One region of the Clostridium subterminale genome, then DNA from elsewhere that is predicted to be linked to it. Evidence: riboswitches for the same ligand, from Rfam matches in the RefSeq annotation. Region 1 holds a riboswitch; each other region holds the start of a gene.
What was found. Region 1 has a riboswitch for S-adenosylmethionine ahead of ABDZ93_RS03160 (methionine ABC transporter ATP-binding protein). Riboswitches for the same ligand answer to the same signal wherever they lie in the genome.
Positions count from the first base shown of each region.

Region 2: it holds a riboswitch for S-adenosylmethionine, as region 1 does, so the genes downstream of both, metK (methionine adenosyltransferase) here and ABDZ93_RS03160 (methionine ABC transporter ATP-binding protein) in region 1, are expected to answer to the same signal.
Region 3: it holds a riboswitch for S-adenosylmethionine, as region 1 does, so the genes downstream of both, ABDZ93_RS17410 (Na+/H+ antiporter NhaC family protein) here and ABDZ93_RS03160 (methionine ABC transporter ATP-binding protein) in region 1, are expected to answer to the same signal.

Region 1 covers NZ_BAAACI010000001.1:603,624-606,903, reverse strand. The annotation lists gene ABDZ93_RS03170 (hypothetical protein) at 1-57, shown strand, start outside; gene ABDZ93_RS03165 (hypothetical protein) at 47-439, shown strand; SAM riboswitch class I at 816-945, shown strand; gene ABDZ93_RS03160 (methionine ABC transporter ATP-binding protein) at 1,073-2,032, shown strand; gene ABDZ93_RS03155 (methionine ABC transporter permease) at 2,035-2,685, shown strand; gene ABDZ93_RS03150 (MetQ/NlpA family ABC transporter substrate-binding protein) at 2,734-3,280, shown strand, end outside.
Region 2 covers NZ_BAAACI010000002.1:196,346-199,625, forward strand. The annotation lists gene metK (methionine adenosyltransferase) at 219-1,394, opposite strand; SAM riboswitch class I at 1,492-1,594, opposite strand; tRNA gene ABDZ93_RS06790 (tRNA-Tyr) at 1,807-1,891, opposite strand; tRNA gene ABDZ93_RS06795 (tRNA-Thr) at 1,897-1,971, opposite strand; tRNA gene ABDZ93_RS06800 (tRNA-Val) at 2,013-2,088, opposite strand; tRNA gene ABDZ93_RS06805 (tRNA-Tyr) at 2,092-2,176, opposite strand; tRNA gene ABDZ93_RS06810 (tRNA-Thr) at 2,183-2,257, opposite strand; tRNA gene ABDZ93_RS06815 (tRNA-Val) at 2,300-2,375, opposite strand; tRNA gene ABDZ93_RS06820 (tRNA-Tyr) at 2,379-2,463, opposite strand; gene ABDZ93_RS06825 (hypothetical protein) at 2,832-3,280, opposite strand, start outside.
Region 3 covers NZ_BAAACI010000008.1:189,044-192,323, forward strand. The annotation lists gene ABDZ93_RS17410 (Na+/H+ antiporter NhaC family protein) at 19-1,326, opposite strand; SAM riboswitch class I at 1,452-1,561, opposite strand; gene pdxR (MocR-like pyridoxine biosynthesis transcription factor PdxR) at 1,690-3,108, opposite strand; gene ABDZ93_RS17420 (pyridoxamine 5'-phosphate oxidase family protein) at 3,270-3,280, shown strand, end outside.

The DNA.
Region 1 (3,280 bases):
CTTCAAGAGAAGGAAGAACTATATTTTAGAGCTAAGGTGAAGATTAATGGATACTAGAAAATATAAATTAATTAATAGTGCAGTAGTTATAGCAACTATAATACTTTTAATTGTTTATGGTATAACACAAATAAATTTAGATAATGCTAAAGAGCATAGAGATTTAGTAAAGAGTAACCATGAACAAACAAAGAATAAGGAAGAGTTTAAACTAGGAGAATTTTTGAATAGATTAAGAAGCTATAATGATATTTCTTTAAATAACATCGTTATTTATGACTCTTGGGGTGAAGTAACTATCCAGTGTGAGGGTGATTTTACAACTTTTAAAAATTTACTTGGTGATTTAGGTGAGATGGATGAAATAAAAGAAATTAACTCCTTTGTGGTGGAAGAAGAGACGTGTACATTTACTCTTATATTTAATACTAGGATTTAATAAAATACTAAGGTCTCCAGTGAAGAAAATAAAATTATATTATATATGGAGAATTTGTCTATAAAAATAGTTACATAGTTATATATCTATATAGAAAACTAGTTAAATAGGAAACTATTTAACTAGTTGTTTCATCCATGCGACGTTCAAAGGATTTGCTATATAAATAGTAGTATTGAAGATAGGATAAAAAGTAAAAGATTAATATATTAATTAATAGTTATTTTAATCATTATAAAAAGTAAAGTTAATAATACAAATAAAAATAGTAAAAATAAAATAATTATATTAAAAAAAATCTAAAAATTTTGGTATTTTCATGTTGACTATTTAATTATTGTTATGTATAATTAGTGGCAAGGTAAAAGTAAATATTGTCTTATCACGAGCGGTGGAGGGACTGGCCCTTTGAAACCCAGCAACCTGTGTATATATACTGAATCATATATCTTTATATGTATGTCATGGTGCTAAATCCTGCAGCTTATTGAGCTGAAAGATAAGAGAATGAATTGGCATGCATGAATTTTTATGCACTAGAGATTTATTCTCTAGTGCTTTTATTTTTGCCTGAATAATTAAATCTAGATTTAAAACAGATAGGATAGCTACAGTAAAGGACGGTGCTAGAAAATGATAGAGGTATCACATATAAATAAAAGCTTTGATAATTTAAAGGTTCTAAAGGATGTATCATTTACCATAGAAGAGGGACAAGTATATGGAATTATAGGCCATAGTGGAGCTGGAAAATCAACTATGTTAAGATGTATAAATGGATTAGAAGGTTATGATGAAGGCAGTTTGAAAGTTATGGGAAAAGAAATTTCATCTATGACAGAAAGAGAAATTAGAGAGTTTAGAAAAAATGTAGGAATGATATTTCAAAACTTTAACTTGCTAAAAAGATCTAATGTATACAATAATGTAGCATTACCATTACAGCTATGGGGATATGACAAAAATCATATAGAAAAAAAGGTAGAAGAATTGTTGAAAATTGTTGGACTAGCTCACAAGATAAAGTCTATGCCTAAGGAGTTAAGTGGTGGAGAAAAGCAAAGAGTAGCAATTGCAAGGGCTTTAGCTTTAGAACCAAAAATTTTACTTTGTGATGAAGCAACCTCAGCACTCGATCCCAAAACTACAAAGGACATATTAGAATTATTATCTACAATTAATAAAGAAATGGGTATTACCATCGTAATGGTTACGCATCAAATGGAAGTAGTAAAGTCAATATGTGAGCGCATAGTACTTGTAGAAGGTGGAGAAGTTAAAGCAGAAGGAAATGTAGATGAACTATTCTTAAGACCAGGATATTCTCTAAGAAAGTTTTTAGGAGAAGAAGAGGAAGTTTTATTTCAAAATGGAGTTAATATTAAGATATATTTTCCGGCAAATAAAAGTGAAAATTCATTTATAACTAACATGGCTAGAGATTTGAATGTGAATTTTTCTATTGTGTGGGGAAAGCTAGAAAGATTTAGAGAAAATGTATTGGGATCATTAGTTATAAGAGTTGATGAACAGTTGAAGGAAATTGTTACTAGTTACTTAGAAAAGAATAAATTCCAATGGGAGGTGCTATAGTAATGACAGTTGAATCAATTATACAGATCCTGAGTAATGCACTAATAGAAACTTTAATAATGGTAGTGGTATCTACACTTTTCGCAGTAGTTATTGGTATGGTTTTAGCCATAGCTTTAATATTAACAGCCAAAGAAGGCCCAATGGAAAATAAATATATATATAAAATATTAGATGTGGTTATAAATATTTTAAGAAGTTTACCTTTTGTAATCTTGATGGTGGTAGTCGTTCCTGTTACTAGAGCTATTGTAGGAAAATCCATAGGAACCTCAGCAGCCATAGTACCTTTGACTATAGCAGCAGCACCTTTTGTAGCAAGAATTATTGAAACTTCTTTAAAAGAAGTAGATAAAGGAGTTATAGAAGCAGCTCAATCTTTAGGAGCTACTAAGACTCAAATAATATTTAAAGTAATGATAAAGGAAGCCTTACCATCTATTGCTTCAGGGCTTACTTTAACTATTATAAGCATTATAGGCTATTCTGCCATGGCTGGATCTATTGGCGGTGGTGGCCTTGGAGCAGCAGCTATAACCTATGGATATAATAGATTTAATACACCTATTATGATATTTACAGTGGTGGTTCTAATTTTATTTGTTCAACTAATTCAAAGCTTAGGAAACTATTTATATAAGAAGCTAAGCTAGTATTTAAAATTTTAGTTTTAAGAAATTTATTTGAGGAGGAATATATACATGAAAAAATCAGTAAAGAAATTATTAAGTTTAACGTTAATATTGGCTTTAGGAGTAACTTTAGTAGGATGTGGTTCTAAGGGAAAGGAAAGCTCAGGAGCTAATGGTGAAGATAAGGTTATTGCTATAGGGGTGTCTCCAGAGCCTCATAAAGCTATAGTAGAAAATGCTATAAAACCTTTGCTTGAGAAAGAAGGATATAAAGTAGAGATAGTGGAGTTTTCAGATTATGTGCTGCCTAACACTGCCCTTGCTGAAGGTGAGATAGATGCAAATTATTTCCAGCATATACCTTTCTTAGAAGCGACAGTAAAGGAAAAATCTTATGATCTTTCTTATACAACAAAGGTACATCTTGAACCAATGGGATTATATTCAGAAAAAATAGATGATATATCAGCTATTAAAGAAGGTGCAGAAATAGCAATTCCTAATGATCCATCTAATGGAGCAAGAGCTTTAAAACTTTTAGCTAAAAATGGAGTAATTGAAATTCCAGAGGGAGATTTAGTAACTTCAAAAGATATTACATCGAATCCTAAAAATG
Region 2 (3,280 bases), on a different contig from region 1:
TTATTATCTATTTATAATTATTATACCAAATTAAATCTCATATATATTAAAATATAATAAGATTTAGTAATATGACACAGTTTAAAGTAAAAATATTTATCCTTGTTAAATTTCATACTCTATATAAATTTAATTATAGCCTTTTTTAAAAAAATCCACACTAATATATCATAGTATTAGTGTGGACTCTTGTTTATAAATATATATCTTTTAAATTTTTATATATATTTCTTTATTTCTTCAACCTTATTTAATTGCTCCCATGGTAAATTTAAGTCATTTCTTCCAAAATGTCCATAAGCAGCAGTTTGTTTGTATATAGGTCTTCTTAAATCTAATTCTCTTATAATAGAAGATGGTCTTAAGTCGAAAACTTTATTAACTATATCAACTATCTTATCTTCTGAAAGCTTTCCAGTTCCAAAAGTATCAATTTGTATAGATACTGGTCTAGCAACACCAATAGCATATGCAAGTTGTATTTCTAATTTATCAGCAACACCAGCAGCTACTAAGTTTTTAGCTACCCATCTTGATGCATAAGCAGCAGATCTATCTACCTTTGTTGGATCTTTTCCTGAGAAAGCTCCACCGCCGTGTCTACCAGATCCACCATAAGTATCTACTATTATTTTTCTACCTGTAAGACCTGAGTCTCCTTGAGGTCCGCCAATAACAAACCTACCTGTAGGATTTATATAGTATTTTGTGCTTTCATCTAATAAATCAGCAGGTACTATAGTAGCTATAACATGCTCTTTTAAATCCTTCTCGATTTGTTCTCTTGTAACATCTGGACAATGCTGAGTTGAAATTACTATAGTATCTATTCTAACTGGCTTATTGTCTTCATATTCTACAGTTACTTGAGTTTTTCCATCTGGTCTTAAGTAAGATAAGGTTCCATTTTTTCTTACTTCTGTTAATCTTCTTGATAATTTATGAGCCGTAGCAATTGGAAGTGGCATATATTCTTCTGTTTCATTCGTAGCAAATCCGAACATCATACCTTGGTCTCCAGCACCTGTAGCCTCATCATTATTCATTTGACCTGCTTTACTTTCTAAAGCCTCATCAACTCCCATAGCAATATCGCGTGATTGCTCATCTATAGATGTTAATACTGAACATGTATTGCAATCAAATCCATATTTTGCTCTATTATATCCAATCTCTTCAACTGTTTTTCTAACAACCTTTTGGAAATCTACATAGCAGTTTGTACTTATTTCTCCCATTACAATAACCATTCCTGTAGTAGTTGCAGTTTCACAAGCTACTCTAGCATTTGGGTCTTTTTCTAATATAGCATCTAGTATGGCATCAGATATCTGATCACACATTTTATCTGGATGTCCTTCAGTTACTGATTCTGACGTAAATAATCTTTTCATTGAATTTTCCTCCCTAAATATTAAAATATTACCGGCACTTAAAATTAAAACCTCTTCTTGTCAGACAAGAAGAGGTTAGTACTTTTCAAACTAAACTTTCTTATCTTGCAGAAAACACCGCAGGAATTGGCACCATTGCTTTTATTAGCCGGTTGCTGGGTTTCATTGGGCCTTTGTCCCTCCACCACTCTTGATAAGAGTTATATTATTAATTTATACATAGATAATAGCATAGGGGAATATAACTGTCAACATACTTAACAATTAATATCATAAGTTAATATTTACCATCCTATTAACTTCGTATATGCCATTAATTATATTTTGAGCTTAATAAAAACATTTATCCAATTCTTAATTTATATTTTATTAAAAAATAAAATAAGATACTAAGTTAACTTAGTATCTTATTTGGTGGAGGAGGACGGATTCGAACCATCGAAACGAAACGTAACAGATTTACAGTCTGCCCCCTTTGGCCACTCGGGAACTCCTCCATTTATGGAGCTGGCAATAGGAATCGAACCTACAACCTGCTGATTACAAATCAGCTGCTCTACCGTTGAGCCATGCCAGCATATTATATAGTCTTGAAATTTAATGAATTATAATTCATTATGGTGGTCGCAACAGGGATCGAACCTGTGACCCCCTGCTTGTAAGGCAGGTGCTCTCCCAGCTGAGCTATGCGACCTTATGGTGGAGGAGGACGGATTCGAACCATCGAAACGAAACGTAACAGATTTACAGTCTGCCCCCTTTGGCCACTCGGGAACTCCTCCACTTTATGGAGCTGGCAATAGGAATCGAACCTACAACCTGCTGATTACAAATCAGCTGCTCTACCGTTGAGCCATGCCAGCATATTATATAATTTGTGCAGTTTAATGAATTTAAATTTACTATGGTGGTCGCAACAGGGATCGAACCTGTGACCCCCTGCTTGTAAGGCAGGTGCTCTCCCAGCTGAGCTATGCGACCTTATGGTGGAGGAGGACGGATTCGAACCATCGAAACGAAACGTAACAGATTTACAGTCTGCCCCCTTTGGCCACTCGGGAACTCCTCCATAATTGTAACAAAATTAGATTTTCACACTACCTTGACCTGAGTCATTTTCCAATCTTTTACACAAATAAAAATGTCACTAAACTGACAAGACTTAGTATACAATTATATTGATTTTTTTTCAACCCCTTTTTTCAATATTTTTATAAAAATTTTATTGTTTTTCTCTCGTTAAATCTTAAATTCCTAATTTTAGGCATTTTGTCACTTAAATTTAGCTTATTATACTAATTAAAAGCACTAATACATAACTATTATTTCAATATATTTAATTCATTTCTTACATAATAATCCCTGAAATCCACATGAATGCAACAACTATTGGCATATGTTTATATATAAATAGTTTCTTAATATATATTTATATAATTAATTTCCCTCTACCTTATCCATATCTATATATTTAGAAAATATCTCTTTTAATTCTTCTATTTGATCTTCATCTACCTTATTCTCTATTACATTAAGAGTTCTTAATACAGCTAATCGTTCATCATTATAAGTAAGAAATTCACTTATCTCTGAATAATCTTCTTCACTTAATTCTTTACATATACTCATTATTTTTGCTTTTTCTGAAAATGTCAATTTGTTTACTAATTCTTCTGCAGGAACCTTCATTACTTTGCTTTTTTCCTTAATTTCCTTATTATATTTCTCAAACTCAATTTCATCTGCTTTAACTATTTCATTATCACTCTTATAAATTTCATTGGGTTTATTTTGTCTTTCTCTATTAGCTTGAATTCTTCTTCTCACTAAATCTTCATCTAATACTACACTTTCTTTAGTCTCATCACTTTTAGCTGAATCCTGCG
Region 3 (3,280 bases), on a different contig from region 1:
TTCCAAATTTTATTATTTTTATAGTTTCTGTTTGATTTTTAGTTTTAAGTAAGGTATAAATACAATTGCTATAAGTGCACTTATCCCCATTAAATATGGATAATAAAGATGCTTCATTATGACAAATGGTGACAATTTAGCTAATGCAGATGCTGATAAAAGCTGAGCACCATAAGGAATAATACCTTGAGCCACACAAGAAAACATATCTAATATACCCGCTACTCTTTTAGGTTCAATATCATATTGATTCGATATATCTTTAGCAATAGGTCCTACAGTAACTATAGCTATAGTGTTGTTAGCTGTACATATATCAACTAAACTAACTAATGTTGCAATTCCAACTTCTGCTCCTATTTTACTGTTAACTCTTTTTTTAATAAATCCTAGTATAAACTCAATTCCCCCATTGAATTTTATAATTTCAACCATTCCCCCAATTATAATTGAAATTATTACAAGCTCAGACATTCCCCCAATTCCTTTGCCTATAGCCTGCAATAGACCTATTATATCAAATGCCCCCGTAAATATTCCTATGCTTCCTGCAAATAAGATTCCACCAAGTAGCACCACTAACACATTAACCCCTAAAAGTGCCGCTAGTAATACTCCTACATAAGGTAAAACTTTAACTAAACTATATGAATAATCCGCCGCTACCTTAGAGTCATGTCCCAGTGTTATAAAAGTAAATATTAAAGTTGTTATTATTGCTGCTGGCAATACAACTATAAAATTCATTCTAAATTTATCTCTCATCTCACAGCCTTGAGTCCTCGTAGCTGCTATAGTAGTATCAGAGATCATAGAAAGGTTGTCCCCAAACATTGCTCCACTAACAACAGCTCCAACCACTAAAGCTATAGGTATACCTGTCTTAGCCGCAATTCCAGTAGCTATAGGAACTAATGCTACTATTGTTCCCATAGATGTACCTATAGATATTGCTATAAAACATGCAATTATAAAAACCCCAGCTACTAGTATGTTACTTGGTAAAAATGTTAGTCCTAAATTAACAGTAGATTCTACAGCCCCCATAGTTTTAGCAACCTCTGCAAAAGCCCCTGCCAATATAAATATCAGACACATTAAAATAATGTTGGGTTCTCCTGCTCCCTTGCAGAATACATCTAACTTTTTATCTAGTGATACTTCTCTATTCATAAATAATGCTACCAATGCCGCTAATAAAAATGGTACAGTTACAGGCATAGCATAAAAATCCTTTGTAACTAACGATATCCCCATAAAAACTACTATAAAAATAAATAATGGTAACAAAGCAATAGCACTGCCCTTTTTCAAGTTATCTTTCATTTCTTCCTCCTTAGTTTAATTAATACTTTAATTTTTTGTATATGATTTAGTGATATTAGGCATCTGAAAATAAAAAAGCTTCCTGCCTTACCTAAAAGATAATGCAAGAAGTTATATTCTTCCAATTCTTATCTTCCAGGTTAATCCTGCTGGATTTAGCACCATAAAGTTTAAAATAACTACCTTTGGTTGCCGGGCTTCATAGGGCCAGTCCCTCTGCCTCTCTTGATAAGATGCTATATTCTATTTTTAAATTCTTAATAAGAATAGCATTTGTTTATTATTATGTCAATATAATTTATCAAAAGTATACTTATGTTCTTTGCCAAAGAAGAGTTCAATAATTGCACCATTCAGTTTTCATTATGGTAATGCATCGAACCAGGCAGATTGTAGCAACGCAATACCTTCTCGTATCTGTTGTTCACTCAGTAAGCTATATCCTACAAATATAATATTTCTGGGGCAATCATTCCTATCATTCCAGAATGGAATCATAGAATATACTTTTACTCCGACTTTTTCTGCCTGTTTAATAAGCCAATCTTGTTCTTCACCACCCGGAAACTCCAAAACGAAATGCACCCCTGCTCCACGACCATGTAAGATTACTTTTCTGCCAAACGTTTCAGTCGCTTTCTGTACAAATATATCATGACACCTTTTGTAGGTAATGCACATTTTTCGAATATGACGCTCATAATTTCCCTCTCTCATATATTCAGCTAAAACACGTTGTGTCAACCATGATACAGGAGAATTATGGGAACTGAATAAACTATGATACCTCTTTAGGAGTCGTACTGGCAACACCATATAGTTCACCCGCAGAGAAGGAGAAAGAGACTTTGAAAAAGTTCCGATATAGATAGTACGGTCTTCGGTGTCTAAAGAGTGAAGTGATGGTACTGGATTGGCATCATATCTAAGCTCGCTGTCATAATCGTCCTCAATGATATACGCATCGTTAACATTTGCCCAATTAAGGAGCTCCTTACGCTGAACAATTGGCATCACAGTCCCATAAGGAAATTGATGCGAAGGTGTTACATAAGCAGCACATGTGTTAGAACCATGAATTGATGAGAGGATAAGTCCATCTTTACTAGCTGGGATTGCATGCACATTATAATTATTGTTGATAAATACATCCCTTGCTCCATTATATCCTGGTTCCTCCATTGCAATAGTGTTATTTTCTTTACTCAGAAGAGTGCACAAAATATTTAAGGAGTATTGTAGTCCACAACCGATGATAATTTGTTCCTTACTACAAACCATACCTCTTGATTTGTACAGGTGTTTTCCGATTTCTTCTCTTAATAGTAGATCACCCTGCTTATCTGGATAATGATTAACTACTTCTTTTTGCGATGATAGGAGAATTTGAGAGGTGTATTTTCGCCATAACTTGAAAGGAAATTGCTCATAAGGAAGCGTACCGTACTGAAAATCATATAGAATTACAGGTTTATTCAGTTCTGATTTTTTGATAGATAAGGCATTTATATTCTGCGGCACATAATTCCTCTCCATAAATTCACTTGAAGTATCTAGAACAAAAAAACCTGACCCATGTCTTGCTTGAATATATCCCTCCACAGCAAGCTGGGTATAAGCCTGACTGACAGTATTTCGTGCAATACCTAATGTTTGGGCTAGTGTACGAATACCTGGAAGCCGTTCTCCATGTGCAATATTTCCTTGTTCAATATCTTTTTTGACCTGATTATAAATTTGAAGATACATTGGATCATTTGAATTTTCTTGAATATAAATCATATAATTATAACCATCCTTATACCAAAGTGTATCCTACATTATATCATATAAGTGTATCTTTTAATAGGTTCACTTGTATGCTACAATATGTTTAATTCTATATCAAGTACATATATCTTGAATAGAAATCAAATTTTCATGATTAGGAGGATAATTAAGTTATGCAATATAG